2 regions of the Pseudonocardia sp. McavD-2-B genome follow, and region 1 is predicted to be linked to the other one. Evidence: predicted binding sites of a transcription regulator. Region 1 holds the regulator's gene; the other holds the start of a gene.

Region 1 (5,753 bases):
CCGCACGAGCGGCGCGGCATCGTCCACCACCAGCTCGACGTCCTCGACGTCACCGAGACCGCCTCGGTCGCGGCCTACCAGCGCGAGGCCCGGGCGGTCGTCGAGGAGCTGCGCGCCGCCGGACGCACCCCGGTGCTCGTCGGCGGCTCGGGTCTCTACGTGCAGGCCGTGCTGGACGAGCTGGAGTTCCCCGGCACCGACCCGGAGCTGCGCGCCGCGCTGGAGGCCGAGCTGGACCGCGACGGGTCCGGCGCGCTGCACGCCCGCCTCGCCGCGGTCGACCCGGTCGCCGCGGAGCAGGTGCTGCCCTCGAACGGGCGGCGGATCGTCCGCGCGCTCGAGGTGATCGCGCTGACCGGCCGGCCGTTCCGGGCGACGCTGCCCGGGGCGGGCACCCCCCGCTACGACGCCGTGCTGCTCGGCGTGGACCGCGACGTCGCTGAGCTCGACGAGCGCGTCGCGCTGCGGGTGGACCGGATGCTCGACGACGGTCTGGTCGACGAGACCCGCGCCCTGCTCCGCCAGGGGCTGGCGCAGGGCCGCACGGCGTCCCGCGCGCTGGGCTACCGGCAGGTGATCGAGGCCCTCGACCGCGACCCCGCCCACCCCGACCTCGCCGGTGTCCGGGACGAGACGGTCCGGGCGACCCGGCGGTTCGTGCGCCGCCAGCGCTCCTGGTTCCGCCGCGACCGCCGCATCCACTGGCTCGACGGTGCCGACCCGGACCTGGTGGCCTCGGCGCGCGCGGTGCTCGCTCGTAGGCTGGTGGCATGACCGGCGGCATCGCGTTCAGCAAGGGGCACGGCACGCAGAACGACTTCGTGGTGCTGCCCGACCCGGACGCCGCGCTCGACCTCACCCCGGCGCGCGTCGCCGCCCTGTGCGACCGCCGCCGCGGCCTCGGCGCGGACGGGGTGCTGCGGGTCGTGCGCTGGGCGAAGCTCGCCGGGGAGCCCGGCGTCGGTGAGCCCGCCGACGGCGTCGAGTGGTTCATGGACTACCGCAACGCCGACGGCTCGCTCGCCGAGATGTGCGGCAACGGCCTGCGCGTGTTCGCCCGCTACCTGCACGAGCGCGGCTGGGCCACCGGCGGGCCGGTCGGCACCCGCAACGGGGTGCTCGACACCGCGGTCGGGCCGGACGGGGTCTCGGTCGGGCTCGGCACGGTCGGCGTCGGCCCGGCGTCGGTCGCCACCAGCGGCGACGCGCGTGTCGACGGCATCGCCCTCGACGTCGGCAACCCGCACCTGGCCTGCGTCACCGCGGCCGACCCGGACACCCTCGACCTGACCTGCGCGCCCTCGTTCGACCCGGCGCTGTTCCCGAACGGGGTGAACGTCGAGTTCCTGACCCCGCTGGACGGTCCCGCCGACGGCGGCCGGATCCGGATGCGGGTGTACGAGCGCGGCGTGGGGGAGACCCGTTCCTGCGGCACCGGGACCGTCGCCGCCGCCGTCGCCGCGCTGCGGCACGCCGGGCACTCCGCCGGCGACGTGCAGGTCACCGTCCCGGGCGGGCTGCTGCGGGTGACGGTGGAGGCGGGTACCGACGACCGGACCGGGCCCACGACGCTGCACGGCCCGGCCGTGCTGCTCGCGTCCGGGGAGCTGGACCGGGCGTGGTGGGACGCGCCCGCCTGAGCGTCGCGAATCCGGGCGGACACGGGCCCCGCGACGTGGGAGGATGGGGTCGAGATGACTGATGCCCACACGCACCCCTCCGTGACCCCCTCCGCGTCGAACCCGGTTCCGACGGGTGGCGAGCTCGACCTGGAGGAGCGCACGTCGTTGCGCCGGATCCACGGGCTGTCCACCGAGCTCACCGACATCACCGAGGTCGAGTACCGCAAGCTCCAGCTGGAGCGGGTCGTGCTCGTCGGCGTCTGGACCGAGGGCACGGCCGAGCAGGCCGAGAACTCGATGACCGAGCTGGCCCGCCTCGCCGAGACCGCCGGTTCCGAGGTGATGGACGGCCTGGTCCAGCGCCGCTCCAGCCCGGACCCGGCCACGTTCATCGGCTCCGGCAAGGTCGAGGAACTGCTCGGAACCGTCCGCGCCACCGGCGCCGACACCGTCATCTGCGACGGCGAGCTGTCACCCGGCCAGCTCCGCCAGCTGGAGGAGCGGCTCAAGGTCAAGGTCATCGACCGGACCGCGCTGATCCTCGACATCTTCGCCCAGCACGCCCGTTCCCGGGACGGCAAGGCCCAGGTCGAGCTCGCGCAGCTGTCCTACCTGCTGCCGCGGCTGCGCGGCTGGGGTGAGGCGCTGTCCCGGCAGGTCGGTGGCCGCGCCGCGGGCGGTGTCGGTATCGGTGGCCGTGGCCCCGGTGAGACGAAGATCGAGCTGGACCGGCGCCGGATCCGCGCGCGCATGTCGAAGCTGCGCCGCGAGATCGGTGCGATGCGCCAGGTCCGCGAGACCCAGCGCGGCAGCCGTCGCCGCAACGAGATCCCGTCGGTCGCGATCGTCGGCTACACCAACGCGGGCAAGTCGAGCCTGCTCAACCAGCTCACCGACGCCGGCGTGCTGGTGCAGGACGCGCTGTTCGCGACGCTGGACCCGACCACCCGCAAGGCGCAGACGCCCGACGGGCACGAGTACACCCTCACCGACACCGTCGGGTTCGTGCGGCACCTGCCGCACCAGCTCGTCGAGGCGTTCCGCTCCACGCTGGAGGAGGCAGCCCGGGCCGACCTGCTGGTGCACGTCGTCGACGGGTCCGACCCGCTGCCCGACGACCAGATCGCCGCGGTCCGCCAGGTGCTCGTCGAGGTCGGTGAGGCTGCGGGCGACACGATGCCGCCCGAGCTGCTCGTGATCAACAAGACCGACGCGGCCGGTGACCTCGCGCTGGCCCGGCTGCGGCACGCCCAGCCGGACGCGGTGTTCGTCTCCGCGCACAGCGGAGACGGGATCAGCCGGCTCCGGGAGCGCATCGCCGAGCGACTGCCGCGCCCGGAGTACGAGGTCGACCTCCTGCTGCCCTACACCGAGGGTGCGCTGGTCGCGCGGCTGCACGACGACGGCGAGGTCCTCGCCGAGGAACACACCGCCGACGGCACCCGGATCCGGGCGCGGGTGAAGCCCGAGCTGGGCACCGCGGTGCTGCCGTTCGCGGTGGCGGGCTCGGCCCTGCCGACCGGGACCGGCACCGACCTGCCGGCGACGGCGGCGGGCCACTGAGCGTCCCACCGGCCGGGCGGCCGGGTCCCGGGACCGTGGCCCGCCGCCTGACCGCGGTCCTCTGCCTGACCGGCGCGCTCACGGGTGCGGCCGCGCCGCCGCCCGGGGCGATCCCGGCCTGCTCGATCGACGACCCGCGGCTGGCGGAGCTGTCCGGACTGGTCGCCGAGGGCCCGCCCGGCGCGGCCCCGCAGCGCTACCACGCCGTCGTCGACGGCGGCGGGACCGCGCGGACGTTCACCCTGGACCCGGCCGGCTGTGCGGTCACCGGCACCCGGCAGGCCGACGTCCCGGTCACCGACGTCGAGGACCTCGGCCTCGGACCGGGCGGGGAGCTGTGGCTCGCCGACACCGGCGACAACGGGGCGCGGCGCGGGTCGGTCCGGCTCGTCGTGCTGCCCCCGGCCGGGCCGCCACGGGTGCACGACCTCGTCCACCCCGACGGTCCGCGCGACGTCGAGGCACTGCTGGTCGGCGACGACGGCGTGCCCCTGCTGGTCGACAAGACCACCGGGGCCGCCGGGGTGTACCGGCCCGCCGCGCCGCTGCGCGATGGCGGGGACCCCGTGGAGCTGCGCCGGGTGGCACAGGTGGTGCTGCCCTGGTCCGGCACCGGCGGCGGGCCGCTCGGGGCCGCCGGGTCGCGCACGGTCACCGGCGGCGGGCTCTCGCCGGCCGGGGCCGATGGCGGGCGCGCCGTCGTGCTGCGGACCTACACCGACGCCTGGGTGTTCCCGCTGCCCGCCGGCGGACCGGCGACCGTCGACGCGCTGGTCGCGGCCCTGGGCGGGGCACCGCTGCCGGTGCCGTTGCCGGGGGAGGCGCAGGGTGAGGCGATCGCCCCGGACGGCCGGGGCGCGCTGCACTCCGGGAGCGAGGCGCGGGGCCTGACCGCTGCGGCGGTCACGGTCGTCCCGGGCGCGGTGTCCGCGGCGACCGTTCCGCAGGCACCGGTCGTGCCTCAGCCCGCCGCGGTGCCCGAGTACCGCACGTACCCGTCGTGGCTGCCTGCCGCGGGCGGGGCCGCGGCGCTCGGGGCTCTGCTGGCCGCCGGCGCCGTCGCGATGTCCCTGCACGGACGGCGCCGCCGGTCCCGCTGATCGCGGGAGCGGGCGCCGTCCGAGGAGGTCAGAGGCGGCGCAGGACCGCCACGACGCGGCCCAGGATCGACGCGTCGTCACCCGGGATCGGGTCGTAGGCGTCGTTCGCGGGCATCAGCCAGATGTGCCCGTCCTTGCGGCGGAACGTCTTCACGGTCGCCTCGCCGTCGATCATCGCGGCCACGACCTCGCCCTGCTCGGCCACCGGCTGCTGGCGCACGACGACCCAGTCGCCGTCGGTGATCGCGGCGTCGACCATCGAGTCACCCTTGACGTTGAGCAGGAACAGCGTGCCCTCGCCGACGATCTCGCGCGGCAGCGGGAACACGTCCTGCACGGCCTGCTCGGCCAGGATCGGGCCACCGGCGGCGATGTCGCCGATGAGCGGCACGAACGCCGGCGCCGGCCGCGCGGAACGCAGGTCGGCGGTGTCGGTGTCGGAGTCCGTCCCGTCGGTACCGGCGATCTGCTCCGGGCTGCGGACGTCGACCGCGCGGGTGCGGTTCGGGTCGCGCCGGAGGAAGCCCTTGCGCTCCAGGGTGCGGAGCTGGTGGTGCACCGACGAGGTGGACGTGAGGCCCACCGCGTCACCGATCTCGCGGACGCTGGGCGGGTAGCCGTACCGGTCCACCCAGTCCCGGATGACGGCCAGGACCTTCTTCTGCCGCGGGGTCAGGCCGCGGGTGTCGGCCGCGGGGTCGGGGAACTCCCGGACCTTCGCGGATCCCCGGTCCGCGGCGGTGCCGGTCACGCCGGGACCACCGTGTCCGGTGTCGTCCGCTGCCATCGCATTCGCCTCCTCGGGGTACTTACGGCGACGACCCTAGCCGCCACGGGCCCGTTCGCCAAACATGCGTTCGAAGTCGCCCGGGGCGTGTCGTGGATTCCGTCGGGCCGCGGTGGTACAACATCGCACACGCGTTCGATCGAACACTGGTTCGATCGAACGCGGTCCGCGTCGCCGTCCGGCCGCGCGGGGGCGACCGGCAGCGGGAACGGCAGCGGGGGTGGCGATCGTGGGTGCGGCGGTCATCGGGGACGTGACGGTCATCGGGCGGGTCCCGGGGTGCGCCACGACCGACGGGGTGCGGCCCGGCCGGGTGCCGGGCGTCGTGCGCCGTGCGGTGGCCGCGTCGGGTGTCCTGCTCGCCTCGGCGGCCGCGGTCGTCGCGCTCGGGGTGCTCGCCGACGTCGCGGTCGCCACCCACGGCCCGGCCGGGCCGCCCGCGGTCGGCGCACCACGCTGAGAACGTCCCCGGCACGGGCGACGACCTGCGGGAACGCGGTTGTTGTCGGTGCCGGGTGCTACACCGCTCGTACACCCGTTCGACCGGGCTCGGGGAAGGGCCGGTCGGCAGCGGGGGAGACGAGACCGCCCGGGGGACGGGCGGTCCGACGGCAGGAGGAACCATGCGAGAGCTCGACGAGCGGATCCGCGATCACGGCGCGGTCGGCTGCCTGACCGGCG
Region 2 (10,551 bases), on a different contig from region 1:
GACCAGTACGCCCCGCGGCTGCAGATCAGGGCGGGGCTCACGCCGTCCGGCTGGCTCGCCGGTACCGCCTGAGGCCTCCTCAGGTGTGCTCCCGCAGGAACGCGATGTCGCGGGCCTGTCCCTCGGCCGGGGTCTCCACCACGACCGGTGCCCCCGCCGCCGCGACGACGGCGGCCAGCTCGTCCGGCGGGATCGTCCCGTCGTCGATGTTGGCGTGCCGGTCGCGGGCGGAGTCGAACGCGTCGCGCGAGTTGTTCAGGTGGATCAGGTCGATCCGCCCGGTGATCCCCCGGACCCGCTCGACGATCCCGGCCAGCTCCTCGCCACCGGCGAAGGCGTGACAGGTGTCCAGGCAGAACCCGACGCCGAACTCGCCCACCGCGTCCCACAGCCGGCCCAGCGCGTCGAACCGGCGGGCCATGGCGTTGTCCCCGCCCGCGGTGTTCTCGATCAGGACGGGCACGTCGAAGCCGTGCTCCCCGGCCTGGCGCTCGACGAACTTGCGCCAGTTGTCGATCCCGGCGGCCGGGTCGTCGTCCTTCGTGACGTGGCCGCCGTGCACGACCAGGCCGAACGCGCCGACCTCGGCCGCCCCGGCCAGGTGCTGCTGCACGATCTTGCGGCTCGGGATGCGGATCCGGTTGTTCGTGGACGCGACGTTCGCGGTGTAAGGCGCGTGCACCACCACCGCGACGTCCGACGCGGCCAGCTCCGCCGCCCGTGGGTGCGGCGGCGGCTTCTTCCAGCCCTGCGGGTCGGACAGGAACAGCTGGATCACCTCGGCGCCGACCTCGGCGGCCGCGGCCAGGGGGTCCTCGGCGTCGCGGACGTGTGCTCCGATCTGCATACGGGCACGGTAGCGAGGACCCCCGACAGCCGTGGGCCGCCGGGCAGGCGTCGGTGATCGAGAATTTCACCGGGCCGCCCTCCACCGAGGTCACGGTCACCCGGGCCGGCAGCTGCTCGCCGCCGACGGTGAGGGTGCAGGTCTGCACGGCGCCGCGCCGCCGACGAGCAGCCCGCCGCCGATGTGTTCCTGAGCCCGGACAGGATCCGGGCGTGGCTGCGGACGTGGGTGGTGCCGGACACGAGCTCTCCCCGTGGTCGTCGGCGCCCGCGGACCGGCACCCGTACGACGACCAGCGTCTCCGCGGGCACGGCCCGAACCCGTCCCGGCGATCCGGGGAGCCGCGTACCCGCAGGTCGGGGCCGGAACGGCCGTTGCTAGCCTGTACCGGCATCCCCACGGCTCCCGCGCATCCGCCGGAAACTGTCGGGGTGCACTGAGAACCTCCTGTCACGGCCGTCCGGGCCGTGACCGTTTCGAGTCCATAGGAGGTGAGTGGTTCTCATGCGTCATTACGAGGTCATGGTCATCCTCGACGGCGGCCTGGACGAGCGCACTGTGCAGCCGTCCCTGGAGCAGTTCCTCACCGTCGTGAAGAACGACGGCGGATCGATCGAGAAGATCGAGGTCTGGGGCAAGCGCCGCCTGGCCTACGAGATCAAGAAGCAGGGCGAGGCCATCTACGCGGTCCTCGACATCACCGCCGAGCCGGCCACCGTCACCGAGCTGGACCGCCAGCTGGGTCTGAACGAGTCCGTGCTGCGCACCAAGGTCCTGCGCAAGGACGTCACCCGCACGCCGGCGCCCGCCGCCGGCTGATTGGAGCCGTCATGGCCGGCGAGACCGTCATCACCGTCGTGGGCAACCTGACGGCGGATCCCGAGCTGCGGTTCACCCCGTCCGGCGCCGCGGTCGCCAACTTCACCGTAGCGTCCACCCCGCGTACCTTCGACCGCCAGTCCGGCGAGTGGAAGGACGGCGAGGCACTCTTCCTGCGCTGCAACATCTGGCGCCAGGCGGCGGAGAACGTCGCCGAGTCCCTGACCCGCGGCGCGCGCGTCGTGGTCCAGGGTCGCCTGCGCCAGCGGTCGTTCGAGACCAAGGAAGGCGAGAAGCGCACCGTCGTGGAGATGGAGGTCGACGAGGTCGGCCCGTCCCTGCGCTACGCGACCGCCAAGGTCAACAAGGTCAGCCGGGGCGGAGGTTCCGGTGGCTTCGGTGGCGGCGGCGGTGGCGGTGGCTACGACGGTGGCGGCGGCGGTGGCGCCCGACAGGGCGGCGGTTCCGGCGGTGGAGGCAACTCCGGCGGCGGCTATGACGACCCCTGGGGTTCGGCCCCGCCCGCGGGCAGTGGCGCCGCGTCCGACGACGAGCCCCCCTTCTGATCCACGTACCTCTCCGCCCGTGACGGGCGGAGGACGATCTCCAGGAGCACCACCATGGCCAAGGCCATCGTGCGCAAGCCGAAGAAGAAGGTCTGCGCTTTCTGCAAGGACAAGGCCCAGCTGATCGACTACAAGGACACCGGTCTGCTGCGGAAGTTCATCTCCGACCGCGGCAAGATCCGTGCCCGTCGGGTCTCCGGCAACTGCCGGCAGCACCAGCGGGACGTCGCCGTCGCGGTGAAGAACTCCCGTGAGGTCGCCCTGCTGCCGTACACCTCGACCGCTCGCTGAGGAAGGGGAGACACATGAAGCTCATCCTCAACGCCGACGTCCCGAACCTGGGTGCCCCGGGTGACATCGTCGAGGTCAAGGACGGCTACGGTCGCAACTACCTGCTGCCGCGCAAGCTCGCGGTCGTCGCCACCCGTGGCGCCGAGAAGCAGGTCGAGCAGATCCGCCGGGCCCAGAAGACCCGCGAGATCCGCGACCTGGGCCACGCCCAGCAGGTCGACTCGCAGCTGCGCAACATCAACGTGACCGTGTCGGCCAAGGCCGGCGACACCGGCCGCTTGTTCGGATCGATCACGCCGGCCCAGGTCGTCGACGCCGTCAAGGCGGCAGGCGGCCCGCTGCTGGACAAGCGCAGCATCGACGTCCCGGGTCACCTCAAGACCCTGGGCAAGCACCAGGTGCAGGTCCGCCTGCACCCGGAGGTCACCACCGAGCTGCCGATCGCGGTCGTCGCGAGCTGAGCGGCCCGGTGGTCGCACGACCACCGACAGTGAACAGGGCGGTGTCCGGAGCCACGTGCTCCGGGCACCGCCCTGTCGTCTGTCCGGGACCGTCCCGAACGGGCGCCGCACACACGGTCCGCAGTCCCGGATGGACGATCGACACCGATCGGACGACCCCGGACGGGATGTCTTGTCACGCAGCCGACACGCCGTCCGGTGACGCTCCACTCGTCGGGCGGGCTTGTGGACGCGCCGGGCGGCGAACGGCCCGCCGGGCGCTCCGACACGCCCGCACGGGGGCGTGCGACGACACGCCAGAGCAAAGTTGTCCACAGCTGTGAACATGCCTGTGACCAGGAAAGACTGCCCGATCCTGTGCGCTGTCCCCAAGTTGTCCCCAGCACGGTCCCGGGACGGGCGGCATCCGTGCACAGTTCATCCCCAGATCGATCACCAGGGCGGTTCGCCAGGCGCCGTCCGGCCGACCTACTGTCGTCGTACCGGGACGCGAGCGCCGTGTCCCGCGGGCCGCGTCCGTCGCGGCCCGTCGGGCACCGGGCCGGCCGGTAGATCACCGACGACGGTCGCGGGTGGGCAGGACGCACCACTCGCGCGTCGAACGTGCGTTCGGTACTGTGTCCACCGGGGGTGACGCTGCGTATGGCTCTGACGGACGATCGTCCCGGCAACAAGCCCCGTGCGGTCCGTGACGGCGAGAAGGCCTCCGGACCGGGCGAGGGTGCGACGTTCGACCGTCAGCCCCCGCAGGACCTCACGGCCGAGCAGTCCGTGCTCGGCGGGATGCTGCTGAGCAAGGACGCGATCGCCGACGTCGTGGAGGTGCTGCAGCCGGAGGACTTCTACCGGCCCGCCCACCAGACCGTCTACGAGACGATCCTGGACCTCTACAGCCGCGGCGAACCCGCCGACGCGGTCACCGTCTCGGCGGAGCTGCAGCGGCGCGGTGAGCTCGTCCGCCTCGGCGGCGCGCCCTACCTGCACACCCTGATCGCGACCGTGCCGACGGCGGCGAACGCGGCGTACTACGCCGAGATCGTGGGCGAGAAGGCGGTCCTGCGACGGCTGGTCGAGGCCGGCACCCGGATCGTGCAGCTGGGCTACCACGGTGCCGACGGCGGCGACGTCGACGACGCGGTGGACCGGGCCCAGGCCGCGGTCTACGAGGTCACCGAGCGCACCACCACCGAGGACTACACGGTGCTGGAGGAGCTCCTCCAGCCCACGATGGACGAGATCGACGCGATCGCCTCCCGGGGCGGCCAGTCCACGGGTGTGCCGACCGGCTTCGCCGACCTCGACCAGGTCACCAACGGTCTGCACCCGGGCCAGATGGTCGTCGTCGCGGCCCGGCCGGGTCTGGGCAAGTCGACCCTGGGGCTGGACTTCGCCCGCTCCTGCTCCATCAAGAACGGCATGACCAGCGCGTTCTTCTCGCTGGAGATGAGCAAGTCCGAGATCGTCATGCGTCTGCTGTCCGCGGAGGCCCGGATCCGGCTGGCCGACATGCGCGCCGGCCGGATGTCGGACGAGGACTGGACGCGGATGGCGCGGCGGATGTCGGAGATCTCCGAGGCGCCCCTCTACATCGACGACTCGCCGAACCTGACGTTGATGGAGATCCGGGCCAAGGCGCGCCGGATGAAGCAGCGCTACGACCTGAAGCTGATCATCCTGGACTACCTGCAGCTGATGACCTCGGGCCGCAAGGTCGAGTCCCGTCAGCAGGAGGTCTCGGAGTTCTCCCGGCAGATCAAGCTGCTGGCCAAGGAGCTCGAGGTCCCGGTGGTGGCGATGAGCCAGCTGAACCGTGGTCCCGAGCAGCGCACCGACAAGCGGCCGATGCTGTCCGACCTGCGTGAGTCCGGCTCGATCGAGCAGGACGCGGACATGGTGGTGCTGCTGCACCGCCCCGACGCGTTCGAGCAGGACGACCCGCGCGCCGGTGAGGCCGACCTGATCCTGGCCAAGCACCGTAACGGCCCGACCACGACGATCACCGTCGCCCACCAGCTGCACTACAGCCGGTTCTCCGACCTCGCCCACGGCTGAGGCCGCCGGTCGCGCGCCACGGCCACGCCGTCCGTCCGGGGCGACACCGGTCGCTGGATGGCCACCGTCCGGGGCGGCACCGCGTGGTGCGGGGTTCCGGGTCAGGCGGTTCCGGGGTGCGCCTGCGGTCCGGTGGTGGCCGCGACGGCCAGGGCGAGGCCGGCCACGAGGATCCCCGCGACGACGACCGGCACGCTCACCAGCACGGCACCGAGCAGCAGCACGACCAGCGCGGTCCCCAGCAGCATCGTCGGGAACGGGCCGGAGCCGTGCACGGTGCGCCGGTCACGGGCGAATCCGGCGAGCAGTCGTCCGCCGTGGCGGGCCGGGGCGCGCAGTGCCGTGTTCAGCGCGGAGAACCGGCGGACCAGTCGCGGGTCGGTCAGTCGCAGCTGCACCTCGATCTCGTGCAGTCGACGGTTCTCGCGCTCGCTCAGCACCTCGGCAACCCCTCGTGTCCACGTCCCGGCGGACACGGTCGTGCCGCCGTCCGGCGCGGGGCGTCGTCGATCCGGCCTGATGACGACGTTACGTGACCGATTCGTGATCTCGCCGACCGGGCCGACCGGCTCACATGCGCCCGTCCTCACACCGGGGACGGCGCCCGGGGTCACCAGAGGGAGACGCGGTCCCGGCGGGGGCCCGCGGGAGCCCCGAGGCGGGCGGTCAGCGCGGCCCAGGAGCGTGCCGTGCCCGGTGTCCGGGCCGGCCGGGGGCGGAGCCAGCGGACCGCCAGGTCCGGGTCGTCCGGGTCGACGTCGAAGCGTTCCCGGCGCGGGAGCCGGGTGGCGCTGCGCAGCTCGACGACGGTCCCGCTCGCGACGGACTGGACGCCGTAGAGGCAGCCCGGCGGGACGAGCAGTCGCTGCGGGCCCTCGAGCAGCGCGACGGCGAGCCGGCCGAAGGTGTCGGCGTCCGGCCGGGCGTCGATGACGACGGCGTAGCCGCTGCCGCGGGGGACGCCGAGCAGCACCGCGTCGCCGGGATGGCCGAACAGGCCGAGCACGGCGTCGCGGGCCGGGCGGCGCCGTCGTCGCACGGTGAAGGCGGTGAGGTCCGGGCCGGATGTGTCGGCGACGGTCGGATCGAGCAGCAGCGCGCCGGGCACCACGGTTCGTACGACGTCCACTCGACCTCCCTCGGGTCCGGTCACCGCGTGCGACGGGAGCGCGGTGGGCTGCGGTTGGGGTACCGGAGACGACAACGAGCGGACCCGGTCCCGGTGACGCTGCGCGAGTCCACGTTGCTCTGATCGGGTTCACAGCGGGCTTTCAGCCCCCGTATCTACTATCGGGCCTAGTACTGATGCGACGAGGGGTGGCGCATGACCGACGACCCGACGCCGGGTACCCGGTGCCGTGCCTGTGGCGGTGCCGCGGGCACGGTCGTGCTCGACCTGGGCGAGCAGCCGCCGTGGGACCGCATGCCCGCGCGGGACGCCCCGCTGCCCGACCCGGCGGCCCCGCTGCGCATGTGGCTGTGCGCCGGCTGCGGTCTCGCCCAGCTGCAGACCGATGCCGCGGTCGCCGAGGAGCTGCACGGCGTCGAACCGCGGGCGATGACCGAACAGAGCGACCGCTCGGTCGGCCGGCTCGCCCGCGCCGGGCTGGTCCGCCCGGGCGGCCGGGTCGCGGAGTTCGGCAGCCCGCACGGCGGCTCGTGGCTCCCGCGGCTGACCGGGCGCGGCATGGTCGCGCTCGACGCGGACGCGGTGTCCGCGGCCGGGCGGGCCGACCTCGTCGTCGACTTCTACGGGCTGCTGCACGAGCCCGACCAGGCCGATGCGCTCGCCCGGCGGGTCGCGCTGCTCGCCCCCGGCGGCACGCTCGCGCTCCAGCTGCTGTCGCTGGGCACCGTGCTGCGTGACGACCAGTGGTTCGACCTGCGCCACGGCCACTACGGCTACTGGTCGCTGCCCGCCCTGGACGCCGCACTGCGCCGGCACGGCCTGGGCGTGCATCGGGCGTGGTGGTACCCGCTGTCCGGTGGGACCGTGCTGGTCACCGCCCGGGCCGGCGCCGAGCCCGACGCCGGGACCCGCCGCCTCGTCGACGAGGAACGCGCCCTCGCCGTCACCGAGCCGTCCGGGTTCGCCCGGCTGCAGGCGGCCGCCGACGACACCCACCTGCTGCTCGACTGGCTGGTCGCCGAGCGGGCGGCCGGACGCACCGTCGCCGCCTACGGCGCGGCGTCCCGCGCGGTGCCGCTGGTGTGCCGCGCCAGGCTGGACGCGTCGCTGCTGGCCGCCGTCGGGGACGCCTCGCCGGCCAAGCAGGGCCACCGCATGCCGGGCAGCGACGTGCCCGTCGTGTCCCCCGACGAGCTCGCCGGCCTGCACCCGGACCGTGTCCTGCTGTTCCTGCCCGAACTCCTCGACGAGGTCCGCGCCGCGCTGCCCCAGGTGGAGGCCTCGGGTGGTCGCTGGGTGGTGCTCGGCCCGGGACCGCGTGCGGTGGAGCCCGTGTCCGCACTGTCCGGCTGCTGATCCGACGGCCCACCGACCGGGGGAGCATGGGGGGTTGCGGTTACCCTCGGATCCGGGAGGCAACATGCGTGGTCGACTCGGCGAGCTCGAGGCCGCCGTGATGGACGTGCTGTGGGGCGACGCGGGACCGTGCCGGGTGCGCGACGTCCGCGCCCGCCTGGCCCCGGCCCGTCCGCTGGCGTACACGACCGTCATGACGGTGCTCGACAATCTGCACCGCAAGGGCTGGGTGCAGCGGGAGCTGGACGGTCGCGCCTACCTCTACACGCCGGCCGCGAGCCGCGAGGAGGAGACCGCGCGCGCCCTGCGCGACCTGCTCGACGGCCCCGGCGACACCGAGGCCGTGCTCCTGCACTTCGCGCGCTCGGTGTCCGAGCGCGAGTCCGCCGTGCTGCTCGCCGCCCTCTCGGGCCCCGATCGCGGCTGACGCCGCCGCGCGGGCCACCGTGGTCCGGGGGAGCGCCGACCCGGAGGCGGTCAGGCCGCCCGGTCGCGGTGCGACCGGGACCGCAGCCATGCCGGACGGCGGCTCGCCGGGGCGGGGACGTCGCCGTCGCGCTCGGCGGTGCGGGTGATGTTGCGGACCATCCCGCCGAAGACGATCCCGTGGAACGGCGCGACCGACCACCAGTACAGGTAGCCGGGGAGGCCGTGCGGGATGAACACCGCCCGCTGGTGGTAGGTCGACCCGCCCGGACGCGGGCGCACCGACATCTCCAGCCAGGCCCGGCCGGGCACCTTCATCTCCGCGCGCAGCCGCAGCAGCCCCTCCTCGGGGTCGCGGTCGCTGCCGGCCGGGCGGGCCCCGCCGGGCTCGACCATCCGCTCCACCCGCCACCAGTCCAGCGCGTCGCCGGTGCGCAGGTCGTGCGGGTCGCGACGGCCGCGGGAGAGCCCGACGCCGCCGACCGCGCGGTCCATCCAGCCGCGCACCGACCAGGCCAGCGGGAACGAGTACCAGCCGCGCTCCCCGCCGATGCCCTCGACGACCGTCCACAGCCGTTCCGGGGTGGCGGCGCAGGCCTGCTCGCGCTCGTCGAGGTAGACGTCGCCACCGGCCCACTCCGGGTCGCTGGGCAGCGGGTCGGACGGCACGTTCGCCACCGTCGCGCCCGACCAGCGGGTCTCGACCTCGCCGTCGGTGATGCGGGACAGGGCCAGCTCGACGGCGCGGTCGTAGCCGATCAGCCCGCCCGGCGGGTCGGGGATGCGGGCCTTGATGTCGTCCTCGGAGCAGACGACCTCGTGGACCAGGGACTCGATCAGCGGCTTCGCGATCGACTTCGGGACGGGCGTGACGACGTTGATCCAGTGCGCGGACAACGACGGCGACAGCACCGGCACCGGCAGCACCCGGCGCCGGGACAGGCCGGCGACGCGGGCGTAGCGCTGCATCATCTCGTAGTAGGTGAGGACCTCGGGGCCGCCGATGTCGAAGGTCCGGTTCAGCTCGGCGGCCGGCGCGTCGATCTCCGCGACCCGGATCAGGTAGCGCAGCACGTCGCGCACCGCGATCGGCTGGATCCGGTTGTGCACCCAGCGCGGGGTGACCATCAGCGGGAGCCGCTGGGTCAGGTAGCGCAGCATCTCGAAGCTGGCCGAGCCGGAGCCGAGGATCACCGCGGCCTGCAGCACGACCGTCGGTACCCCGGAGCGCAGCAGGGTCTCCCCCACCTCCACCCGCGACGCCAGGTGGGCCGAGAGCTTCCCGGCCCCGGTGTCCGGGTGCAGACCACCCAGGTAGACGATCCGCTTCACGCCGGCCGCGCGCGCCGCCTCCCCGAGGATCAGCGCGGCCCGCCGGTCGGTGGCGGCGAAGTCGGAGTCCGACAGCGAGTGCACGAGGAAGTAGACGACGTCGACGTCCTCGCAGGCCGCGCGGACGCTGTCCGGGTCCAGCAGGTCGCCCTGCACGATCTCGGCGTCGGCGGCCCACGGCACGTCGGCGAGCTTGTCCGGGTTGCGGACCAGGCAGCGCACGTGGACCGGGCCCGTGGACGGGTCCGGGACGAGGTCGGGCTCCGGACCGTGGCCCAGCAGCCGGGGCGCGAGCCGCCCACCGATGTAGCCGGTCGCACCCGTCACGAGATAACGCACGGCGCGATCGTCCCACCGCAGGCACTGCGCGGCAGGGCGTGCGCTCAGCCCGGCAGGGCGGGCGGCGGGTTCGCCTCGCGCGGGCGCAGCGGGTCCACCGCCCGCGGCGCGACCTCGCGCGACGCGACCAGGGACCGCACCGCGGCGGTCAGTACGGCCAGCAGCGGGACGGCGAGCAGCGCGCCGGCGATCCCGGCGACGACCACCCCGACCGCGACGCCGAGCGCGACCGCCAGCGGGTGCAGCCGGACGGCCCGGCCCATCAGCACCGGCTGGAGCACGTGGCTCTCCAGCTGCTGCACCGCCAGCACGACACCGAGCACGATCAGCGCGGTCACCGGTCCCTCGGTGGCCAGCGCGACCAGCACCGCGACGGCGCCGGTCAGCACCGCCCCGATGATCGGCACGAACGCACCGAGGAACACCAGCGCGGCCAGCGGCAGCACGAACGGCACACCCGTCGCCCACAGGCCCAGGCCGATCCCGATGGCGTCGACGATCGCGACCAGCACCGTCGCCCGTACGTAGCCGACGAGCGAGGCGAACGCCCGGCGGGCGGCGACGTCGACCCGCGAGCGCCGGGCCCGCGGGGCGAGCAGCCGGACGAACCCCCAGATGCGGCGGCCGTCGTGGAGCATGAAGATCAACGCGAAGAGGCAGAGCGCGAACCCGGCGAGGATCTCCCCGACGGTCGCGGCGGTCGTCACCGCGCCGGAGGTCAGCGTCTGCTGGTTGTCGCGCACCGCCTGCAGCACCTGGTCGCCGAGCACGCCGACGTCGATCCGGAACGGCGTCGCGTCGGCGAGCCCCTGCAGCGAGCCGACGTTGTCGGTGACCTCCGCCACCACCTGGGACGTGCCGTCGACCAGGGTGCTGACGACGGCGGTCAGCAGCCCCCCGAGCGCGGCCAGACCGCCGACCATCACCAGCGCC

Evidence for each region. The regulator LexA, encoded in region 1, represses DNA repair genes until DNA is damaged. The targets are predictions, from matches to a motif close to CGAACACGTGTTCG.
Region 2: a site for LexA is predicted at 3,583-3,596, ahead of dnaB (replicative DNA helicase). Genes of this name have one in related genera too.

Annotation. Positions count from the first base shown of each region.
Region 1 covers NZ_JAMXSG010000309.1:524-6,276, forward strand. Annotated here, with positions in the region: gene miaA (tRNA (adenosine(37)-N6)-dimethylallyltransferase MiaA) at 1-774, shown strand, start outside; gene dapF (diaminopimelate epimerase) at 771-1,640, shown strand; gene hflX (GTPase HflX) at 1,695-3,185, shown strand; gene NH602_RS26780 (hypothetical protein) at 3,221-4,285, shown strand; gene lexA (transcriptional repressor LexA) at 4,314-5,072, opposite strand; gene NH602_RS26790 (hypothetical protein) at 5,302-5,532, shown strand.
Region 2 covers NZ_JAMXSG010000180.1:1,217-11,767, forward strand. Annotated here, with positions in the region: gene NH602_RS20985 (deoxyribonuclease IV) at 80-847, opposite strand; gene rpsF (30S ribosomal protein S6) at 1,352-1,666, shown strand; gene NH602_RS20995 (single-stranded DNA-binding protein) at 1,678-2,232, shown strand; gene rpsR (30S ribosomal protein S18) at 2,287-2,523, shown strand; gene rplI (50S ribosomal protein L9) at 2,538-2,984, shown strand; gene dnaB (replicative DNA helicase) at 3,627-5,036, shown strand; gene NH602_RS21015 (DUF3040 domain-containing protein) at 5,138-5,476, opposite strand; gene NH602_RS21020 (dTDP-4-dehydrorhamnose 3,5-epimerase family protein) at 5,647-6,165, opposite strand; gene NH602_RS21025 (class I SAM-dependent methyltransferase) at 6,361-7,521, shown strand; gene NH602_RS21030 (BlaI/MecI/CopY family transcriptional regulator) at 7,586-7,948, shown strand; gene NH602_RS21035 (SDR family oxidoreductase) at 7,999-9,618, opposite strand; gene NH602_RS21040 (AI-2E family transporter) at 9,663-10,551, opposite strand, start outside.